3 regions of the Caballeronia sp. S22 genome follow, and region 3 is predicted to be linked to each of the others. Evidence: predicted binding sites of a transcription regulator. Region 3 holds the regulator's gene; each other region holds the start of a gene.
The links. The regulator LexA, encoded in region 3, represses DNA repair genes until DNA is damaged. The targets are predictions, from matches to a motif close to ACTGTATNNNNATACAGT.
Positions count from the first base shown of each region.

Region 1: the regulator LexA is predicted to act here: its motif matches at 2,519-2,536, upstream of imuA (translesion DNA synthesis-associated protein ImuA).
Region 2: the regulator LexA is predicted to act here: its motif matches at 1,377-1,394, upstream of ACEN42_RS23360 (DUF2471 family protein).

Region 1 covers NZ_OZ180040.1:491,330-498,604, reverse strand. The annotation lists gene ACEN42_RS40705 (hypothetical protein) at 1-642, opposite strand, end outside; gene ACEN42_RS40700 (hypothetical protein) at 908-1,138, shown strand; partial or broken gene ACEN42_RS40695 (SOS response-associated peptidase family protein) at 1,375-2,326, opposite strand; gene imuA (translesion DNA synthesis-associated protein ImuA) at 2,566-3,279, shown strand; gene ACEN42_RS40685 (DNA polymerase Y family protein) at 3,203-4,666, shown strand; gene ACEN42_RS40680 (error-prone DNA polymerase) at 4,681-7,275, shown strand, end outside.
Region 2 covers NZ_OZ180036.1:1,733,902-1,741,176, reverse strand. The annotation lists partial or broken gene ACEN42_RS23365 (DUF2252 domain-containing protein) at 1-962, shown strand, start outside; gene ACEN42_RS23360 (DUF2471 family protein) at 988-1,344, opposite strand; gene ACEN42_RS23355 (CsbD family protein) at 1,612-1,797, shown strand; gene ACEN42_RS23350 (helix-turn-helix domain-containing protein) at 1,919-2,521, opposite strand; gene ACEN42_RS23345 (glycine C-acetyltransferase) at 2,675-3,877, shown strand; gene tdh (L-threonine 3-dehydrogenase) at 3,977-5,008, shown strand; gene ACEN42_RS23335 (YceI family protein) at 5,019-5,657, opposite strand; gene ACEN42_RS23330 (hypothetical protein) at 5,837-6,355, shown strand; gene ACEN42_RS23325 (LysR substrate-binding domain-containing protein) at 6,395-7,275, opposite strand, start outside.
Region 3 covers NZ_OZ180035.1:1,836,585-1,843,859, reverse strand. The annotation lists gene ACEN42_RS08610 (universal stress protein) at 31-540, shown strand; gene ACEN42_RS08605 (DUF2939 domain-containing protein) at 550-1,149, opposite strand; gene ACEN42_RS08600 (hypothetical protein) at 1,239-1,565, opposite strand; gene lexA (transcriptional repressor LexA) at 1,782-2,459, opposite strand; gene ACEN42_RS08590 (sulfate ABC transporter substrate-binding protein) at 2,718-3,752, shown strand; gene cysT (sulfate ABC transporter permease subunit CysT) at 3,846-4,751, shown strand; gene cysW (sulfate ABC transporter permease subunit CysW) at 4,748-5,656, shown strand; gene ACEN42_RS08575 (sulfate/molybdate ABC transporter ATP-binding protein) at 5,673-6,743, shown strand; gene ACEN42_RS08570 (CysB family HTH-type transcriptional regulator) at 6,779-7,275, shown strand, end outside.

The DNA of each region.
Region 1 (7,275 bases), on a different replicon from region 3:
CGCAGAGAAGCTCGATGTCTGACGACCTCGGTATGCATCGCGTTTTTTTTCTGCGGCCGAGATGAAAGCCAGCAGATCACGATTCAAGTCGGCATCCTTCGCCCCGGGGCGCCATGGCACGCAACTGTGTTTCCTGCGCGTCTCGCGCGCCAGCGCCAGCGCATCTCGTGCTGCTTTCGCGCTCTCAAGGCTCACGTCTTCACACAGCGCGACCAGGTCGCCATATTCGGCGAATGACGCGAGATCTTCACACCCCGCATGTATTCTGGCCGGAAAGTCGCGCAAGTCCGACACGACCCGGTGACTGAGTCTGCGCCACTGGATGTTTTCCGGGAACACAAAGGCAGGCAGCATCGCGCTTTTTGCTGCATCGCGGTGCTGAGTACGACTGAATTCGTCGCGCGCCCAGTCCGCCCGGTGCATCATGGCGCGACAGACACGTGCGTAACCCTCGAGCGAGACCGCAACGTCCAGGGCCGCGTCGCGTCGTTCCCATCGATGAACGACCCGATTCTTCAAGCCTTGCATCGATAGCACGACGATGGAACTGGTGGCACTCGATGTGCCGACGATCGCGAGCCAGTTCGGCCAGTTGATCTGCGTCAGAAAACCCGGTACCTGCTGCCACTGCACCTGCCACATAGCGTGTCCTCAGAGCTTTGGAGCCGAAAGTATAAGGAGTTCTGCCGGCTCTCCCGAGCGTCAGCAAAGTGTTTGCCTGAGTGATGTGTGGATTATGCGACGAGGATGTGGATTCACGGTCAGTCCGTATTGCTATTCATCGGCAGCCGTGCTGTTTCAGGCCACCGGATTTTAAGTAGCTAACCAAAAGCGGTAAATCTTCGCCGGTGAATTTTTTTCGCGCTATGCTGATTTCACTCGCACAAAGATGGAGGGGACGGACAGCATGATCTTCTATCACCACGGTGCAGCCATTCAGCCATCCGTCACGCGCATCGGTCGGACCTACGTCGCTCGCGCCTCCATCCTCGAAGAAGACGGCGATGCCACGTCCCTGGGCGATCTCGGTGCGTTCGCGAGCAAAGATTGTGCGTACCAATTCGCCATTCGATGCGCATTCGCCTTTGTCGATGGAGAATCGCTACCGCTTCCGCCCTTCAAAGTCGCAACGAAATAATGGCATGACAGAGGGATGAAACTAAAACGTCAACGGCGACAGGAAATCGCGTGAGTTTTGAAGGGCTCATTTCCGATTGACCGGTCCGCGTTTCATCCATGTCATCGCTCCCAGATCGAACGAGGGCTTCGGACGCACGCGTGTGAAACGACGTGCGTGGCGGCGCATGCCGCGCTTTTTTGCGGCGCGTCTCATTTAAGCAAAGCGAGCAAGAGGCCAGACGGCCGCCAGCCGGGCTACTCCGCAAGTCGATGCTCGTAGTACGGTCGATCCCGGTCGTCGAGAATGGCTTGAAGCGCATCGAGCTTGGACGCGTCGGGATTCAGCCACGCCTCGACGTTTTCCGGCTTGATCGGCACGATGCAACGGTCGAGGCCTGCCGCGGCGACTTCAGCCGGCGGTCGCCCGCGATCGCTGCAAATGACAGCAGGTCGGGCTGATCCTTGGACGTCCAGCGCGACCAAAAAGACGCAACCAGCATGTCACCGCCTGCGTCTGGCGTGAACTCGAGCACGACGTTCTCGTCCTTACCCCCTTCCGCGAGTGTCCGGCCTTCCATTCGGGCCCGGCTTACGTTCTCGTAAAAGCGGCTCAGATCATGAGGCCGTGCGAGTACCCAAAAAGCGGCTTTCAGAAGCCTTCGAGATTGTCGCGTCGCGTTGTAGGTTTTGGGGTACCTAACATCGTAGCTCGCCGGCTTGCTCGCGATGCGGCACTGGTACCGCATGGCTTCACGACATACTGGCCGTTCTCGACGACGAGCACGGGCGCGTAGTGGCCCAGAAAAATCCGCGAGTCGCGATCTTTCGGCGTCGTACGCCGCAGATCGTCGAGCCTACGGAGGGTTCGGGTCGATTTTGTCGGTCGCGATGCGTCGACTTTCGGTCGCGGCCTTCGTGACTTTCGTCTCCAGCGCGCGTTCAGCGTCCGCGAGGCGCTTGCGCTGCTTGAAGAGATCCTGTTCGAGCGTGGCCGCCTGCTCAGCGTTGAACCGATCGATGAATGCCTTGATTTGGCGTTCGTCATCCGTTTGAGGATCGAGAAACGCGTCTTCTACCGCCTTCGGAACTTTCGCCTTGCTGCCTTCGGCACGCTCCCAGAACAGGCACGCGAATTAGCGAATGTCCATCTGCGCGCCGAACATCTTCACGTATCGCCAGTCAGCCTGGGTTGCGCCGAACAGCACACCGTCGCCTCCTTTCGATCTCGATCAGTTTAGCTGGCGGTGCCCGTCACCGCACAGCGGCATGCTCATCATCTTCTGACCGCGGCGGCAAAGGACGCAACTTCGGCATCGGACGTATCAAAGCCAGTCGCGCCTGGTCAATCTTCTGATGAAAAATGGGGCGCGATTCGCTGCCTCAGCTTTTGCGCTAAGATACTGTATAAATATACAGTGGTTGAATCAACCTCCTTCTCATTTCACTATGGCCGCCCTGCCTCAACACGTCGAGTCGATTCACCCGGCCCTCTGGAAGGGCAGCCAACTGGCGCGTACGTATGGCAAGACGATCGAGACGGGTTATGCGGCTCTGTCGGCGGAGTTGCCCGGGGGTGGCTGGCCGATAGGCGCGTTGGTGGAACTTCTGGTCCAGCAGCCAGGAATCGGCGAGATGCGGCTACTGAAACCCGCATTGGTCGCCGTGAGCAAGCGGCCGGTCGTGCTACTGCAGGCGCCGCACGTGCCAAATAGCCTGGCGTTTTCGTATCTGGGCCTGCCGCTGGACAAGCTGATGATGTTGCGTGCGCCCAAGACGGCGGACGCGCTGTGGTGCGCCGAGCGCGTGCTGAACGCCCGAAGTTGCGGCGCGTTGCTCTTCTGGCAACAGCACGTTCGGTCCGAAGCGTTGCGGCGATTGCATCTGGCGGCGCAAGCGACGGAGACCCTGCTGATTCTCGTCCGACCGCTCGCCGCCGCTCAGGACGCGTCGCCAGCAACGCTACGGCTGGGTGTCCGACCCGCTGACGGCGGCATCATCGTCGATGTCATCAAGCGACGAGGGCCAACCCGAACCGACCCACTCTCCATCCACCTTCAACCCTCGCCGATTCTGCTCAGTCCTCATGGCCGTGTTCGTCGCCATCTTCCTGCCCCGGCTTTCGCTGGAGGTGTTCCGTCCGAAGTGGTCGTCTCCGACTGAACACGGGTGTGTCGTGCTTGAGCGTGACAAGGTGATTGTGCTCGATCAGGCAGCGAGAGAGGCAGGGGTCATGGTGGGGGTGAAGCGCGGTGGAGTCACGACGCTCGCGGAGAACGCGTTAATGGTTGACCGCAATCCGGAACGCGAACTCGATGTGCAGCGCGAAGTCGCTTTCGCGCTGCTGCGCTTCTCGCCTCAGGTCGCCGTGCGCGAGGAAGACACCATCATCGTTGACGTGACAGCGAGCCTGCGACTCTTCGGCGGCATCGTGCACGTGTGCCGGCAGATGCGGGAAGCGGTCAATGCGATCGGCGTGACCGCTCGCATGAGCGTCGCGCCTACCGGTCAGGGTGCTTGGCTGCTCGCTAAACGTGGTCGCCGGCGCGTGCTCAAGATGACTTCGCTCGAACGCTTTCTCGGCGAGCTGCCCTTTATGGTCGTCCCGGAGATTCGCGCCTTCGGCGACTGGTTCAACGGCCTCGGTTGCCGAGTGCTTGACGATATTCGACGCCTGCCACGTGCAGGTCTCAGGAAGAGGTGCGGCGTGGACTTACTGGATTCGCTTGACCGCGCCTACGGCCTGTCTCCCGAACTTTACGCGTGGCTGGAACTGCCGCCGTCTTTCAGCGCGCGCACCGAGTTGCCCGACCGCGTCGAACACGAAGAAGCGATCTTGTTTTCCGCTCGACGTCTGATCGTGCAATTGTGCGGCTGGTTGAGCGCGCAGCAGCTCGCCCTTACGCAAGCAACGATCACGCTCGAACACGAGCGCGGCCGCCAGGCAATCGAGCCGACCGTTATCGACATCGCGCTCGCGGAGCCCACATGGCACGAGGAACACCTCGTACGACTGCTCAAGGAACGGCTCGGGCGCATCGAGCTCGACGCGGCCGTCATCGCCGTGCGCCTGACGGCATCGAAAGTACAGCCCGCGGAGCCGCCTAGCGACTCGCTTTTCCCGGATCCGGGCGGTTCCGCGCAGGACCACAACCGGCTGCTTGAGCTGCTGGTGGCGCGCCTGGGCGCCGAGAACGTCTTGCGAGCCGCACCAACGTCGGATCACCGGCCCGAGCACGCCAATCAGTGGGTGCCGGTTCAAGCCATCGCCAAAGCCTGCCCCGCGCCTGCCGAACTTCCGCGTCCGACCTGGCTGCTCGAAACACCGGTGCGGCTGATGTTCAAGAACCACCGTCCCTTTTACGGTTCACCCCTTAAGCTCGTCTCAACGGGGGAGCGTATCGAAGCGGGCTGGCACGACGGTGAGTTGGTCACGCGCGACTATTACGTCGCGCAAGCCGCCGACAAGACCTGCTACTGGATATACCGCGAGCGACCAAGCGTCAAGACTGAGGAAGTCCGCTGGTATCTCCACGGGCTGTTCGGCTAGGTGATGGTGTCGCCGTGGATCTATTTTCGTCGGCCCTGCCCGACTACGCCGAGCTTTTCGCGTTCACCAACTTCTCGTTCCTGCACGGCGCGTCGCACGGCGAAGAGCTTGTGCTGCGCGCGTCGCAACTTGGCTACTCGGGACTGGCGATCACCGATGAGTGCTCGCTTGCGGGCGTCGTGCGTGCCCATGTCCAAGCGAAGGAAGAAAAGCTGCCGCTCGTCATCGGCTCCTACTTCCGCCTGGTGCATGCGGACAAGAGCCCGGCGTTCGGTCTCATTTTGCTCGCGCAAAACCGCAAGGGCTATGGCAACCTATCCGAGCTGATCACGCTCGGCCGCATGCGTGCAACGAAGGGCACGTATCTGCTGACGCCGCACGATCTCTCGAAACCCGAGAAAGAGTACGCCCATCTGCGCGGGATGCCGGATTGCCTGGCCATCCTCGTGCCCAACTTTCCGGCAAAAGAAGACGCGCTTTCGGCACAAGTCGAGTGGCTCAACGAGACGTTCCCCGCACGTGCGTGGGTGGGTCTGATCCTGCACCAGCGCGCGATGGATGACATTCATCGTGGCAGCGTCGAATACATCGCCGAACAGCACCGCACGCCCGTTGTCGCGCTCGGCAATGTCGTGATGCACGTGCGCTCGCGCAAACCGCTTCAAGACACGATGACTGCGATTCGCATCGGCAAGCCTGTGGCCGAGTGCGGATACGATCTCGCCCCCAATGCCGAGCAACACCTCCGGTCGCGCCTGCGCCTCGCCAATCTTTATCCCGCACACGCGCTCGCTCAGACGCTCAACATCCTGGAGCGTTGCACGTTCTCGCTGGATGAACTGCGCTATGAGTATCCCGATGAACTCGTGCCGGACGGATTTACGCACGAAGCGTATTTGCGGCAGGAGACTTACATCGGCGCGCATAAGCGTTTTCCTGCCGGCATTCCACTCGAAGTTCAGCAGCAGATCGAGCACGAGTTGCAACTTATCCGCGAGATGCGCTACGAAGCGTACTTTCTCACCGTCTATGACATCGTACGTTTCGCGCGCAGTCAGCACATCCTGTGTCAAGGTCGCGGGTCGGCCGCCAATAGTGCGGTCTGCTATTGCCTGGGCGTGACGGAAGTCGATCCGTCGCGCGGCAACATGCTCTTCGAGCGCTTCATTTCGAAAGAACGGGGCGAGCCACCGGACATCGATGTCGACTTCGAACATCAGCGGCGTGAAGAGGTTATCCAGTACATCTATCGCAAATATGGCCGCGACCGCGCCGCCATTGCCGCGGCGGTGTCGACCTATCGGCCGCGTGGCGCCTTGCGTGAAACCGGCAAGGCTCTCGGTATCGATCCGCAGATCGTCGACAAAGTTGCGAAGAGTCACCAATGGTTCGATCATTCGCAGGACCTGTTGCGACGCTTCGAAGAGTCCGGGCTGGATCCGGCCAACCCCCTCATCACCATGTGGGCGAAGCTGGCCGCGGAGATACTGAATTTTCCGCGGCACCTGTCGCAGCACTCGGGTGGCTTTGTCATCAGCCGCGGCAAGCTGACCAGACTCGTGCCCGTTGAAAATGCCGCAATGGCGGATCGCAGCGCGATTCAGTGGGATAAGGACGACCTCGAGGCACTTGGCCTTCTGAAGATCGACGTGCTCGCGCTGGGCATGTTGTCGGCCATTCGCCGCACGCTCGACATCGTCTCCGAGCAACGCGGCGAACGCTTCGAGATGCAGGACATCCCATCAGAGGATCCCGAAACCTACGAGATGATCTCGCAGGCGGACACGGTTGGCGTCTTCCAGATCGAGTCGCGCGCCCAGATGAGCATGCTCCCGCGCATGCAGCCGCGGACCTTTTACGATCTTGTGATTGAGGTTGCGATCGTGCGTCCCGGGCCGATTCAGGGCGGCGCCGTGCACCCTTACCTGCGACGGCGTCAGAAGATCGAGCCGGTGACCTATCCGAGCCCAGCGCTGGAAGTCGCACTGGGCCGCACCCTCGGCGTGCCGATCTTCCAGGAGCAGGTGATGCAGGTCGCGATCCTTGCTGCGGGTTTCACACCTGGCGAGGCGGATCAACTGCGTCGCGCGATGGCTGCGTGGAAGCGCAAGGGTGGACTGCAGCAATATTACGACCGCATCGTCAATGGCATGCAGGAGCGCGGCTATGAGAAAGAATTTGCGGAGGCCATTTTTGAGCAAATCAAGGGCTTCGGCGAGTACGGCTTCCCGGAAAGTCACGCAGCGAGCTTCGCCCTCCTCGTGTATGCAAGTAGCTGGCTCAAATGCCACGAGCCCGCTGCGTTTCTTGCTGCAATGCTCAATTCTCAACCGATGGGCTTCTATTCGCCCTCGCAGCTCGTGCAGGACGCGAAACGTCATGGCGTGGAGGTCGTACCCATCGACGTCGCGATCAGCGGTTGGGACTCGGTGCTCGAGCGTCGCATCGATCGCGCGAAGCCAGCCGTTCGTCTCGGCTTGTCGTTACTCAAAGGCATGCGAGATGGTGCCGCCGAGCGCATTGAGAACGCGCGCGCCGTCAAACCGTTTTCCAGCGTGAGTGACCTGGCGCGCCGCGCTCGGCTCGATCGACGCGACCTCCAGGTGCTC
Region 2 (7,275 bases), on a different replicon from region 3:
CGATTGGCGATGTCGATCGCGATCCCATCGAACTATTGCGGATGAGCAGCAAAGGTCGTGTCGATGCGCTGATTCCCTTGCGCTACGGCCGGATGCTGGTTTCGCCGTTCACTTTCTATCGCGGGAGCGCCATCCTCCAGGCGCATGATCTGGCCACCACGCCTGACAGCGGCATCGCGATCCAGATTTGCGGCGACTGTCATTTGTCCAACTTCGGCGGCTTCGCGACACCCGAGCGCGCGCTCATCTTCGATCTCAACGACTTCGACGAAACCGCGCTCGGCCCCTGGGAGTGGGATTTGAAACGACTCGTCGCGAGCTTCACGATCGCCGGCCGCCATCTCGGCCACGGCGATCTCGCCGCCGACGAGTTCGCGTTTCTCGCCGCGCGCAGCTATCAGACGCATCTGCGCGAATACGCCGAAATGAGCGTGCTCGATCTCTGGTACGAGCGCATCACGTTCGATCGCATGTACGACGCCGTGCAGAGCGAAGACGCGCGGCGGCGCATCAAGCGCGGCATCGAACGGGCTTCGCGCCGTACGCACGAGTCGATGCTGCCGAAACTCGCCGAGCGAACCGGCGACGCGTGGCGCATCCGCGATGCGCCGCCTGCCGTGTTCCACATTCGCGGCAAAAGCACGCTGATCGACAAGAACGATGGCTGGATGACGCTGAAAGGCAGCCCACAGGAGATTTTCGGGGCGCTCATTCTGAAGTATGTGGCCACGCTGACGCCGGAACGGGCGAGGCTGCTATCGCAATTCACGTTGCAGGACGTCGCGTTCAAGGTGGTGGGCGTGGGCAGTGTCGGCACGCGTTGCCTCGTTTTATTGCTCACCGATCACCACGACAAACCGCTTTTCCTGCAGATGAAGGAAGCATCGACATCGGTTGTCGCGAGATACGCGAACCATGCGAGAGACGCCGACGATTCCGGCCACGACGGTCAGCGCGTCGTCTCGCCGCGTGCCGGGCGTGTGCGCGTCAGTGCGCGGCGATGACGGCCTGCGGTTGTCGCTGTCGGGCCGCTCGCTCGTAGGCGTCCACGGCGAAGCCGAAAACGGCGGGCAAGGCATCGGACGCTGCGACGTCGACTACGTCGTCAGTTTCGGGAAAATGGAAGTCGTCGGGACGCGCGAACAGTTCGCGCAATGCGGCTTCGTGCCGTCCGGCAAATCCGAGGTCCGCCACAGCCTCGGCCTCGATCGCATGCAGCAGCCGCCAGGTCAACGGCACGCCTTTGTCGATGTAACGCCCCGCTATCTGACGCGTGATCTGCTCCAGATCACGCACAGCGCGGGCAAACTGCCGCCTGCTGAGATTCTCGCCATTCGACTCCATGATTCACCCCCTTCGCCAACTGGTCTTATTGTACTGTATAAACATACAGTACTTGTTGCAATGAAACTAGCGTCGCGCTACTCGACCCGGGTGTATGTGCGATTCCGCCTACGTGCGTTTCAGACATCCACTGCTATGCGTGCCGGCCAACGAAGCGCATCGTAGAACCATGCTTAGGAAATCCCCTGAGCGGAACGCGCAGGCACTACTGCGTACGTTCGACGGCACTGCGCGGCCAACAGCGCTGCAAACCACGGGAGAACTGACATGAACAAGGATCAAGTCGAAGGCGTCGGCAAGCAGGTGAAGGGCAAGATCAACGAGGGCGTCGGGAAAGTGACCGGCGACACGGCTCAGGAAGCCAAGGGCGATCTGCAACAGGCTGCGGGCAAGGTCCAGAAGGGCGTGGGCGATGCGCGCGAAGATCTGAAGGACGCAGTGAAGAAGCCGTAAGCCAGGCGTTGAGCGCCGCGACGGCGGCGCTGCTTAAAGCGGGACGCACTCGACGTGCGTCCCGCTTTTCATTTGAGGTGGCAAGACTTTGTGCGCATAAAGTTGCGCTCGCGCCCCTACGTCAGCCGTGAATCACCACCAGAAGCGCCTTGGCGTCGGCGCGTCCTACATTGCGGATCGCGTGCGATTCGTCCGCTGCGTAACGTGCCGTTTCTCCCGCCTTGAGTCGCCGCGTCGCCCCCGATGCATCCACTTCGATCGATCCGTTCAGCACCGTGAGATGCTCGCGCGTTCCCGGTTCGTGCGCATTCGATGTGAGCGCAGCGCCCGATTGCAGCGTGAGTTCGTACCATTCGAACTTGCCGGCGAGTTCTATCGGTCCCCACACACGCAGTTGATAGCCACCGTTATCGCCGGTCAACGTCGGTATTTCATGCGGACCTGCGACCCGGATCGCTTCAACGGGCCGTTGTTGCGCGAACAATTGATCCAGGCTGATGCCAAGCGCGTTGGTCAATCGCCACGCGACCGCGATCGTCGGATTCGCCTTGTCGCGTTCGATTTCCGAAAGCATCGACTTCGACACACCTGCTGCCCGCGATAGATCGTCCAGCGTCAGTTTTCGTTCACTGCGCAGGCGTTGAATGATCTCGCCGACGCGCGGCGGCGTTGCGCCCGCTCCCGCGAGATCGCCCGCTTTGCCTTCTGAACCCGTGCTTGCCATGAATCGATCAATCCCTTAAAGTGTTCGGCATATCGGAAATGCGTTCGAAATATCGAACATGTCCGATGCGATGAATGCACTATAACAGGGCTATGGGCCGCTTGCGGGCGCCGCGCGGCCGAACACTACGATCAGCCTAAAACAAGGATTGCGATGAAAGACCGGTATCTCTCCCATCTGCGTTCGACACTCGACGAAATCCGCGCTGCGGGCTTCTACAAAACGGAGCGCGTCATCGCGAGCCCGCAGTCATCGGCTATCCGGCTCGCGAACGGAAGCGGTGTGCTGAACTTCTGCGCGAACAATTATCTCGGTCTTGCGGACGATCGCCGTCTCGTCGAAGCCGCGAAGGCCGGTCTCGATGCCGACGGCTTCGGCATGGCGTCCGTTCGGTTTATTTGCGGCACGCAGACCGTACACAAGGAACTCGAGCAGTCGATCGCGAAATTTCTCGGCACCGACGACTCAATTCTCTATTCGAGCTGCTTCGACGCGAACTGCGGCCTTTTCGAGACGCTGTTGACCGAGGAAGACGCGATCATCAGCGACGAGCTGAATCACGCCAGCATCATCGACGGCGTGCGGCTCTCGAAGGCGCGGCGTCTGCGCTACAAGAACAACGATCTCGCCGATCTCGAAGCGCGCCTTCAAGAAGCCGACGCCGCCGGCGCGCGCTTCAAACTGATCGCGACTGATGGCGTCTTCTCGATGGACGGCATCATCGCGAATCTTGCCGGCATCTGCGATCTCGCCGACCGTTACGGCGCGCTCGTGATGGTCGACGATTCGCACGCCGTGGGCTTCATCGGGGAAAACGGACGCGGAACGCCGGAGCATTGCGGCGTACTGGATCGCGTGGACATCATCACCGGGACGCTCGGCAAGGCGCTCGGCGGCGCATCGGGCGGTTATGTCGCCGCGCATAAGGAAGTGATCGATTTGCTGCGTCAGCGCAGTCGTCCGTATCTGTTCTCGAACACTTTGGCGCCGAGTATCGCGGCGGCATCGTTGAAGGTGCTCGAACTGCTCGACAGCGACGAAGGCGCGACCCTGCGCCGGCGTGTCCGCGAAAACGGCGCGCACTTCCGCAGCGCGATGTCCTCGCTAGGCTTCGATCTCGTCCCCGGCGAACATCCGATCATTCCGGTCATGCTCCGCGACGCGCAACTCGCCTCGAAGATGGCGGATGCATTGCTCGAAGAAGGCGTCTATGTGATCGGCTTCTCCTACCCTGTCGTGCCCAAGGGACGCGCACGTATCCGCACACAGATGAGCGCGGCCCATACGCCGGAACAGATCGATCGCGCAGTCGATGCATTTGCGCGCGTCGGCCGGTCGCTTGGCGTGATCCGCTGAGCAGCACCGCCGACTTTATGCGCATAAACCCAGGGACCGGACCACGAGCCCGCGACCGTCGAAGCAGCACCACGAAGACCAAACGTCAGGATCAACGCAATGAAAGCCCTCGCCAAACTCGAACGTGCACCTGGCCTTACCTTGACGCGCGTGAAGCGGCCTGAAGTCGGCCACAACGACGTTCTCATCCGTATCCGCAAGACAGCGATTTGCGGCACCGACATCCACATCTGGAAATGGGACGACTGGGCGCAGAAGACGATTCCTGTGCCGATGCATGTCGGGCACGAATACGTCGGCGAGATCGTCGAGATGGGTCAGGAAGTGCGCGGGTTCGCAATCGGCGATCGCGTGTCCGGTGAAGGCCATATTACGTGCGGCTTCTGTCGCAACTGTCGCGCGGGCCGTCGTCATCTGTGCCGCAACACGGTCGGCGTCGGCGTGGACCGTGAAGGCGCCTTTGCGGAATTTCTCGTGATTCCGGCGTTCAACGCGTTCAAGATTCCGCCCGATATCTCCGACGACCTCGCCGCTATCTTCGATCCGTTCGGCAACGCAACGCACACAGCCCTTTCGTTCAATCTCGTCGGCGAGGATGTGCTGATCACCGGCGCAGGGCCGATCGGCGTGATGGCCGCCGCGATCGCGCGGCATGTCGGCGCACGCAACGTCGTCATCACCGACGTCAACGACTATCGCCTCGAGCTCGCCCGCAAGATGGGCGCGACGCGCGCAGTCAACGTGGCGAACGAAGACCTGCGCGACGTGATGAGCGAACTCGGAATGACCGAGGGCTTCGACGTAGGTTTGGAAATGTCCGGCGTGCCGAGCGCGTTCACGGCGATGCTCGAATCGATGAATCACGGCGGCAAGGTCGCGCTGCTCGGCATTCCGCCCGCGCAGACCGCGATCGACTGGAATCAGGTGATCTTCAAGGGTCTCGAAATCAAGGGGATCTACGGACGGGAGATGTTCGAGACCTGGTACAAGATGGTCGCGATGCTGCAAAGCGGCCTCGACCTATCGCCAATCCTCACGCACACGTTTCCCGTCGACGACTATCAGCAGGCGTTCGACACGATGCTGTCCGGAAACAGCGGCAAGGTCGTACTCGACTGGACCGCGGCCTGAACGCCGCACGTCATTGAGCGGAATCAGCCGGCGCTTTCGAAAACTCGGCCTGAATGGCGACGTGCACATCGTCGCCGACGGCCGGATACCACGTCGTCAATCCGAACTGCGCGCGGCTGAAATGTCCGTCGGCGGAAAAGCCCAGGGTTTCCTGCTTCGTTAGCGGATTGACCGCGTGGCCGTTGAAGGTCACGTTCAGCGTCACCGGCTTCGTCGTGCCGCGTATCGTCAGATCGCCGGTCAATACGCCTTTGTCGTCGCCCGTGCGCTGAAAAGCCGTGCTGACGAACACGATGCTCGGATAACGCTCGACATCGAACATGTCGGGCCCTTTCACCATGCGATCGAGCAGCGGCACATTGGTATTGACGCTCGACGCATCGATGGTCGCTCGCACCGAGCTTCCGGACATTCCGTCCGCATTCCAGTCCAGTTGCGCAGTCGTCTTGTCGAATCGGATGACGAAACGCGAGTAGCGAAAATGATCGACGTCGAAGCTCACGTTCCAGTGATGCGGATCGAGTTGATAACGCCCCGGCGGCACGCTCGATTCGCTCGACGACACATGATGCGTGACGACCTGCAGCGGCGTGCACGCCGTCAATGCAACCGTCGCCAGAAAAGGAACGAGACGCTTATAGACGTTCATCGGGCTTTGCCTCGAGTACAAGAAAAACTTCGACAAGTTTCGCCGAGATTGCAAAAACTTGCGCAAGCCGTCACGCGCTTTTCGTCAGCACACACGAAAATCGCGCGATCAGGTAGAGTTCGCCTCGACCTCCATCTCAAAAAAAGGCGCCATCGTAGACGCGCGATGGCGGAGAACCCATGCGCACATGGCTGTCCCGTTTTCGAACCTTCCGCGCGAACCTGTTGACCGTTGCCGCCATCGCCGCGTCGGCCTGGGCGCCCGCCGCGCACGCGAGCTGGTGTGGCGACGGTTTCTGGCTCGATGCGATGGTCGCATCGCATCACTTTCACCCGGACAAGGATTTCGAGCAGTTCAATCCAGGCATCGGCGCGGAATGCTGGGTCGCGCCGCAATGGGCGGTGACGGGCGGCTACTTTCGCAACTCGCTGTCGAAGCCGTCGTTCTATGGCGGCGGCGTTTGGGGCCCGGACTTTCTTCACTGGCACTACATCAGGCTCGCCGTCATGGCCGGCCTCATCTCCGGCTACGACTACGGCAGTTATGGCATCGGGCACAACCATACGGTCGGACCCGTGGCCGCGCCGCTCATCATGCTCGAATACAAGCGCGTGGGTGCGAACATCATCCTGATTCCGCCGATTCCTTCGAGCGATCTTCCATTCACGCTCGGCTTCATGCTCAGATTGAAATTCTAGGGAATCCGAACTAAATCGATAAGAGTTGTTCGGCGCATGTCATTTCGAACGCGCCGCGTGTTGCAGGCATTCCAGCAACACCGTCGCTGCGGGCGTCAACGGACTATCTCGCCGCGTCACGACTCTCACCGACACCGCGGGCAACGGATCGGCGATCGGAAAAATGGCGAGCCCTTCGCTAACCCACGAATGTTCGAGCAAGGCGGCAGGCAGCGCGGCCAACACATCCGATCCGCGCAACAAGCCATGCGCGATGATGAAGCTCGGGCACTCGATCACGCGGTTCGGCACCGTCAGACCGCGCTCGGCATACGAGTGAAGCAGCGCCTGCGTCGAGCTTTCCGGCGACGGGTTCAGCAGCCACTCCGCATCCGATAGCTCCGCCAGCGACGTGCAGTGCCGCAACGGATGATCCGCGCGCCCGACGATAGCCGAGCGGCTCTCATACAGTTCGATGTGATCGAACTCCGGCGCGAGATGCTCGGGCACGACGACCGCGACGACGAAGTCGAGCGTGCCGTCGCGCAAACGCGGCATGGCGACACCCGGAAAGCCTTCGATGAAACTCACGCGCGCGTTCGGCATCTGCCGCCGGAACGCGCGATACGCCTGCGGCAGTATCGATAGCGCGGCCATTGGCGTGATCGCCGCGCTTACGCTTCCCGAACCCGCGCTTTTCATCTGCGTGATGTCGTCTTCGGCGCGGCGCATCTCGCTCAAGATCAGATGCGCGCGCACGCGCAATTGCTGGCCGAACGCGGTCAACTGCACGCCGCGCGCGGTGCGCAGAACCAGCGGCACGCCGAGATCCTGCTCCAGTTCCTTTATCGCCTTCGTCAGCGCCGCCTGCGACAGATGCAGGCTGCGCGCAGCCGCACGGATGCTGCCCTGCTCGGCGGTCGTCAGGAATGCGCGTATCT
Region 3 (7,275 bases):
GCGAAGGGCAAGTTGGCCAGGGAGGTCATGATGGAAAGCTACCGAAAAATCCTGCTCTGCTATGACGGCTCCAGAGAAGGTCGCAAGGCATTGCGCCAAGGCGCGAATCTCGCGCTGGATCTGAATGCCGAGACGCACGTCCTCGCGGTGGTGGATATGCGCTCGAGCATCGCGCAGAGCGCCGGACTGCTAACCGATATGGCCTGCGGACGCTTCGAAGAAGCCGCGCGCGACATTCTGCAGGAAGGCGTCGAATGGCTGCGCGAACGCGGTCTTCAGGCGCAGGGACATTTCGCGTTCGGGCATCCGATCGACGAGATCGCCGCGCTCGCCGAAAGCCTTCAGGTCGATCTCGTCGTGGTCGGGCATCGTTGCCGCAATGGTCTCGCGCGCTGGTGGATGGGCGCGGGCAACACGCCCTTGCTCGACCGCGTGAAGTGCAGCATTCTCGTGGCCGTCTGTCAGGCGGGTGAATCGGCGGAAGCGGAAGACGAAGCGGCTTACGCGGCCAAGCCCGTCAAGGCCGAAGCCGGCGCCTGATCGTCAGCCTCAGCCATTGAGATCGACCGCGACGAGCTTCCATGACACGAGGCCGTAGCGGTGAAAGATCGCCGAGTAACGCGCATCTCCGGCGCCGTGCTGATAGGTGACGACGAACGTGTTCAGGCTTCGATAACCGGCGGTGGTCTGCGGCGGTTCCTTGGGCGCCTGCTGCGCGGCCGTGACGCCCGAGGCCGGCGCGTTCGACGGCGTTGCCGATGAACCGTTTCCGGCTTGCGGCGGTTGCTCGCCCGGATCGCCGCGCGGCGGAATGCCGTTCAGAATCGCCGCGACGCCGTCCGGTGTCGCATATGAATCGACGAGAGGACCGACGAGCGCCGCACCTATCATCGCCCCGATGATTGCGAGCGGATTGCCGCTCTTTTGAATATCGACGCGGCGCGTGAGCAGCGCGCCGACCTGTTCCTTGAGGCTCGCGCGCAACGCGGGAAAATCGACGTACTGGTTGACGGTCTGCGCGTCGCGGGCATCGGCTGCGCGCTTCACGCGATTCAGCGCGATATAAGGTGACGCGTAAATAAAAGCGAGCGCCGCGACGAGAATCAGGACGACGAACGCGGTAGCGACAGAACGGGTAGTGCGGGACATGCGACGACGAAGCCTCTTTGCGAAACGTGAATTCGGGATTGACCACGCCGGCGCGCGATAAATCCCGTGAATTCACGTTCCACTCCGATTCAGGCGAGGATGCCGCCGGCGAGCCCCGCGTCTTCCTCCGCGATGCAACGGTCGATCATGCGCGACACTTCGTCGATCTTGCCCACCAGAATCACGCGCGATTGCCCGCGATAGACGCGCACCGGCGCGCGCTGTTCCGGCTCCGCGTGCACCGTGCTGCTCAGCGACACGCGCGCGAAAGCCGGCTGCCGGGAGGGCAGCGCGGGCATGTCGTCGAAGAGGTCGGGGGCGATTTCGGCGTGCGGCGTGCCGCATGCGATCAGCGTGCGCAGATGGCGCAGGCGGCCAAACTGACGGAAGGGCAGCAGACGGGCAAAACGTTCCATGATGACTCTCCAGACGATAGGACGCACCGCGGCGCACCGCGCACGGCGGCCGTCATGCTTGTTGTGTTTGAGCCGCCTCGACTGAGCGTTAAAGCGGTTGGTGAGGCTATCTTGCGATGTCAATGGGACATTTCTTGTCCCATTCTTATCTCTTTCTGAACGTGAGCGAACGATTTGCCCGCGCTTTTCGCTCCCCGCCCTTGCCGGACGGAGACTTCAGAACTCGCCAGAACGAATCAGGCCAACCGCGATGCCTTCCAGCGCGAAATCGCCGCTGCCGGAGCGCACGAAAATGTTCTCGTAGTCCGGATTCTCGGCGATCAGTTCGACGCCGTCCGGACGACGTTTCCAGCGTTTGACCGTGACGTCGTCGCCCAGACGCGCGACGACGATCTGTCCGTCCTTCGCCTCGGTGCGCTTCTGCACGGCAAGCAGATCGCCGTCGAGAATGCCGGCGTCGCGCATCGACAGGCCCCGCACTTTCAGCAGATAGTCCGGCTTGCTGGAGAAGAGCGCGGGATCGCATGCGTAATGCTGCGAGATGTGTTCCTGCGCGAGGATCGGGCTACCTGCCGCGACGCGCCCGACGAGCGGCAGCGACAATTGCATGATGCTCTGATGCGGCAGCGTGAACTGATGCGGCATTTCTTCGGAGCGATCGATCCGCGAGGCGTCGCCGAGCAGCCGGATGCCGCGCGACGAGCCCGCCGCGAGTTCGATCACGCCCTTGCGCGCCAGCGCCCGCAAGTGCTCCTCGGCCGAATTCGCCGAGCTGAAGCCGAGTTCCGCCGCGATCTCGGCGCGCGTCGGCGGAAAGCCCGTGCGGTCGATCGCGCGCTGAATCAGTTCGAAGACCTGCTGCTGCCGCGCGGTAAGTTTTGATGTCTTGGTCACAGGCTCTGGCCCCTGGTGCACTGTATGGATGGACAGTTGACTGTATTTTTATACAGTATTTCGCGCTTTTCAAGCTTTACTTTAAGTTCGCCCGCCCGCGGCAGCCGAGGACGCGTTTCACCGCCGCCGTCGCTTCTTCCACCCAGGAATATGCTTCTTAGCAGTTTTACGTATAAAAAAGTGAATAACGATTATTTCTAATCATATAGACGCCTCGATAGACTGATTCCGTCAATTCGATAAGACGGAGAACGGGGAATGCGAAGCATCAGATTGGGATTGGGCAAAGGCGCGCGGCGCGTGCTCGCGGCGGCGGCGCTGACGGCGGCGGGCGTCGGGCTGGCTGCGTCGGCGTTCGCGCAGACGTCGTTTCTGAACGTCTCCTACGACCCGACCCGCGAGCTGTATCAGGACTTCAATCAGGCGTTCGCGAAGAAGTGGAAGGCCGACACGGGCGAAACGGTCACTTTCAAGCAGTCGCACGGCGGCTCGGGCGGACAGGCGCGCGCGGTGCTCGATGGATTGCAGGCCGATGTCGTGACGCTCGCGCTCGCCTACGACATCGATGCGCTCGCGTCCAAGGGACTCGTCAACGCGGACTGGCAGAAGCGTCTGCCGGACAACGCGTCGCCGTACACATCGACGATCGTGTTCCTCGTGCGCAAGGGCAATCCGAAGCACATCAAGGACTGGGACGATCTGGCCAAGCCGGGCGTGTCGATCGTCACGCCGAATCCGAAGACCTCGGGTGGCGCGCGCTGGAACTATCTCGCGGCGTGGGCGTATGCGCAGCACAAGCCGGGCGGCAACGACCAGACCGCCAAGGACTTCGTGACGAAGCTCTACAAGAATGCGGGCGTGCTCGATTCCGGCGCGCGCGGTGCGACCACGAGTTTCGTGCAGCGCGGCCAGGGCGACGTGCTGATCGCATGGGAGAACGAGGCGTTCCTCTCGGTGAAGGAATTCGGCACGGACAAGTTCGAGATCGTGGTGCCGTCGGTGAGCATTCTCGCGGAGCCGCCGGTCGCGGTGGTCGACAAGGTCGTCGACAAGCACGGTACGCGCAAGCTCGCCGATGCCTATCTCAAGTATCTGTACAGCGACGAAGGACAGCAGATCGCCGCGCGCAATTTTTATCGGCCGCGTTCGGACAAGGTGCCCGCTGAACTCACGAAGCAGTTCCCGAAGCTGAAGCTCTACACCATCGACGACACGTTCGGCGGCTGGACGAAGGCGCAGAAGACGCACTTCGCGGACGGCGGCGTGTTCGATTCGATCTATCAGCCGCAGTAAGCGAAAGAGCGGGCGACGCGGCGCGTCAATGACGCCGGGCGCCCCGAAGCAGCGACGCGCCCAACCCCGGCGCAAGAAAAGGATCAATCAAGGATGACGACCCTCACATTCAAGAAGCCGAGCGCGCTTCCCGGGTTCGGCCTGACGCTCGGCATCACGGTGGCGTACTTAAGCCTCGTGGTGCTGATTCCGCTTGCCGCCACCTTCGCGAAGACCGCGACGCTCGACTGGGCGCAGTTCGTGCGCGCGGTTACGTCGCCGCGCGTGCTCGCGTCCTATCGGCTCACGTTCAGTGCCGCGCTCGGCGGCGCGCTCATCAACGCGGTGTTCGGCTTTCTCGTCGCGTGGGTGCTCGTGCGCTACACGTTTCCGTTCAAGCGCATCGTCGATGCGATCGTCGATTTGCCGTTCGCGCTGCCGACCTCCGTCGCGGGCATCTCGCTCGCCGCGGTCTATGCGGGCAACGGCTGGATCGGGCAATATCTCGCGCCGCTCGGCATCAAGGTCGCGTTCACGCCGCTCGGCGTGCTCGTCGCGCTGACGTTCATCGGCTTGCCGTTCGTCGTGCGCACGGTGCAGCCGGTGCTGGAGGAGTTCGAGCGCGAGCAGGAAGAGGCCGCCGCGTGCCTCGGCGCGACGCGCTGGCTGACGTTTCGCCGCGTCGTGCTGCCTTCGGTGTTTCCCGCGCTCCTGACCGGTTTCGCGCTCGCGTTCGCGCGTGCGCTCGGCGAGTACGGCTCAGTGATTTTCATCGCGGGCAATGTGCCGATGAAATCCGAGATCACGTCGCTGCTCATCATCACGAAGCTCGAACAGTACGACTATGCCGGCGCGACCGCGCTCGCCGTCGTGATGCTGTGCGTGTCGTTCCTGATGCTGCTCCTCATCAACACGCTGCAATGGTTCCTGCAGCGGCGCACGAGCAAGACGGGCGCGGCGCCTGCCGTCGCCGCCGGTCCTTCGCTGCATGTCGGACATCCGGGCGGAGGTCACGCATGAGTACGCCCGATAGCAAAGCGCTTCCGGTGCACGCCAGCGCGCGCGTGCGCGCCAGCAGCCTCAATCCCGTCACCGAACCGCGCGCCGTGCGCTGGCTGCTGACGGGCATCGCGCTCGTGTTTCTTGCGCTCTTTCTCGTCGTGCCGCTCGTCGCGGTGTTCGTGCAGGCATTCGCGAAGGGCATCGATTATTACTTCGAGTCGCTGAAGGATCCCGATGCGTGGTCCGCGATCAAGCTCACGCTGATCACCGCGGCGATCGCCGTGCCGCTGAACGTCGTGTTCGGGCTGGCCGCTTCGTGGGCGATCGCGAAGTTCGACTTTCGCGGCAAGGCGCTCCTGACCACGCTCATCGATCTGCCGTTTTCAGTTTCGCCCGTGATCTCCGGTCTCATCTACGTGCTGATTTTCGGCGCGCAAGGCTGGTTCGGTCCGTGGCTCGCCGCGCATGACGTGCAGATCATCTTCGCGGTGCCGGGCATCGTGCTCGCGACGATCTTCGTGACGTTCCCGTTCGTCGCGCGCGAGCTGATTCCGCTGATGCAGGCGCAGGGCAACGACGAAGAGGAAGCGGCGCACGTGCTCGGCGCATCGGGCTGGCAGATCTTCAGGCGCGTGACGCTGCCCAACGTGAAGTGGGGCCTGCTGTACGGCGTGATTCTCTGCAACGCGCGCGCGATGGGCGAGTTCGGCGCGGTATCGGTGGTGTCGGGCCATATCCGCGGACAGACCGACACGATGCCGCTGCACGTCGAAATTCTCTACAACGAATACAACTTCTCGGCCGCGTTCGCGGTGGCGTCGCTGCTTGCGCTGCTCGCGCTCGTGACGCTCGCGCTCAAGCTCCTCGCGGAGCGGCGCATGTCGCAAGCCATCGGCGAAACCCGGACACCCGCACAGAATTGAAGAGGCCGACAACATCATGAGCATCATCGTTCGCAATCTGCAAAAACGCTTTGGCGATTTCACCGCGCTCGACAACGTCACGCTCGATTTTCCGGCGGGCGAACTCGTCGCGCTGCTCGGGCCTTCGGGCTGCGGCAAGACCACGCTCCTGCGGGTCATCGCGGGCCTCGAATTCGCCGATGCGGGCCAGGTCGTGCTGCATGGCGAGGACGTCGCGGCAGTCGGCGCGCGTGAGCGGCAAGTCGGCTTCGTGTTCCAGCATTACGCGCTCTTCAGGCACATGACGGTGTTCGAGAACGTCGCGTTCGGCCTGCGTGTGAAGCCGCGCCGCGAGCGTCCGAGCGAAGCCGTGATCCGCGAGAAGGTGCATGAACTGCTGAAACTCGTGCAGCTCGACTGGCTCGCCGAGCGTTTTCCGTCCGAACTGTCGGGCGGGCAGCGGCAGCGCATCGCGCTGGCTCGCGCGCTCGCCGTCGAACCGAAAGTGCTGCTGCTCGACGAGCCATTCGGCGCGCTCGATGCCAAGGTGCGCAAGGAACTGCGCAGTTGGCTGCGCCGCCTGCACGACGATCTGCATATCTCGACGCTCTTCGTCACGCATGACCAGGAAGAGGCGCTCGAAGTGGCGGACCGTATCGTCGTGATGAATCATGGCCGCGTGGAGCAGGTGGGCAGTCCGCAAGACGTGTACGATCATCCGCAGACGTCGTTCGTGTACGAGTTTCTCGGCGCGGCGAACCGGCTGCAGGGCAATGTCGATGCCGGCGGCTTTGTCGTCGATGGCGCAGCAAGCCCGATCGCCGCGGAGGCGCATTTCAGGGGCCGGGCGCTCGCGTATGTGCGTCCGCACGATCTCGCGCTGTATCCCGCCGACGGCACGCATCGCGACGGCATCGTGGTCGGCGTGCGGCGCGTCGTGACGCTCGGCGGCTCGGTGCGCGTCGAGCTCGAAGGCAGTGCGGGCGGCGTGATCGAGGCGGAACTGGATCGCGAGGCATGGCGCGCGCTCAAGCTCGATGTCGGCGACGGCGTGACGGCCGTGCCGCGCGCGCTGCGCGTCTTTCCGGCGCCGTCGCCGGCGCAATGAGATAACAACATAAAAGGATCGCGGAGAGGTTTCACATGAATTTTCAGCAATTGCGCTTCGTGCGCGAGGCCGTGCGTCAGAACATGAATCTGACGGAGGTCGCCAACGTGCTCTACACGTCGCAGTCGGGCGTGTCGAAACAGATCAAGGATCTGGAGGACGAGCTCGGCGTCGATATCTTCATTCGCCGCGGCAAACGTCTCACGGGTCTCACCGAGCCGGGCAAGGAGGTGCATCAGCTGATCGAGCGCATGCTGCTAGACGCGGAGAACCTGCGGCGCGTGGCGCGCCAGTTCGCGGATCAGGACAACGGCCACCTTGTCGTCGCGACGACTCACACGCAGGCGCGTTACGCATTGCCGAAGGTCATCCGACAGTTCACCGAGGTGTTCCCGAAGGTGCATCTCGCGCTGCGCCAGGGCAGTCCGCAACAGATTGCGCAGATGATCATCAATGGCGAGGCGGATATCGGCATCTCGACCGAAGCGCTCGACCGTTATCCGGATATCGTCACGTTTCCGTGCTATTCGTG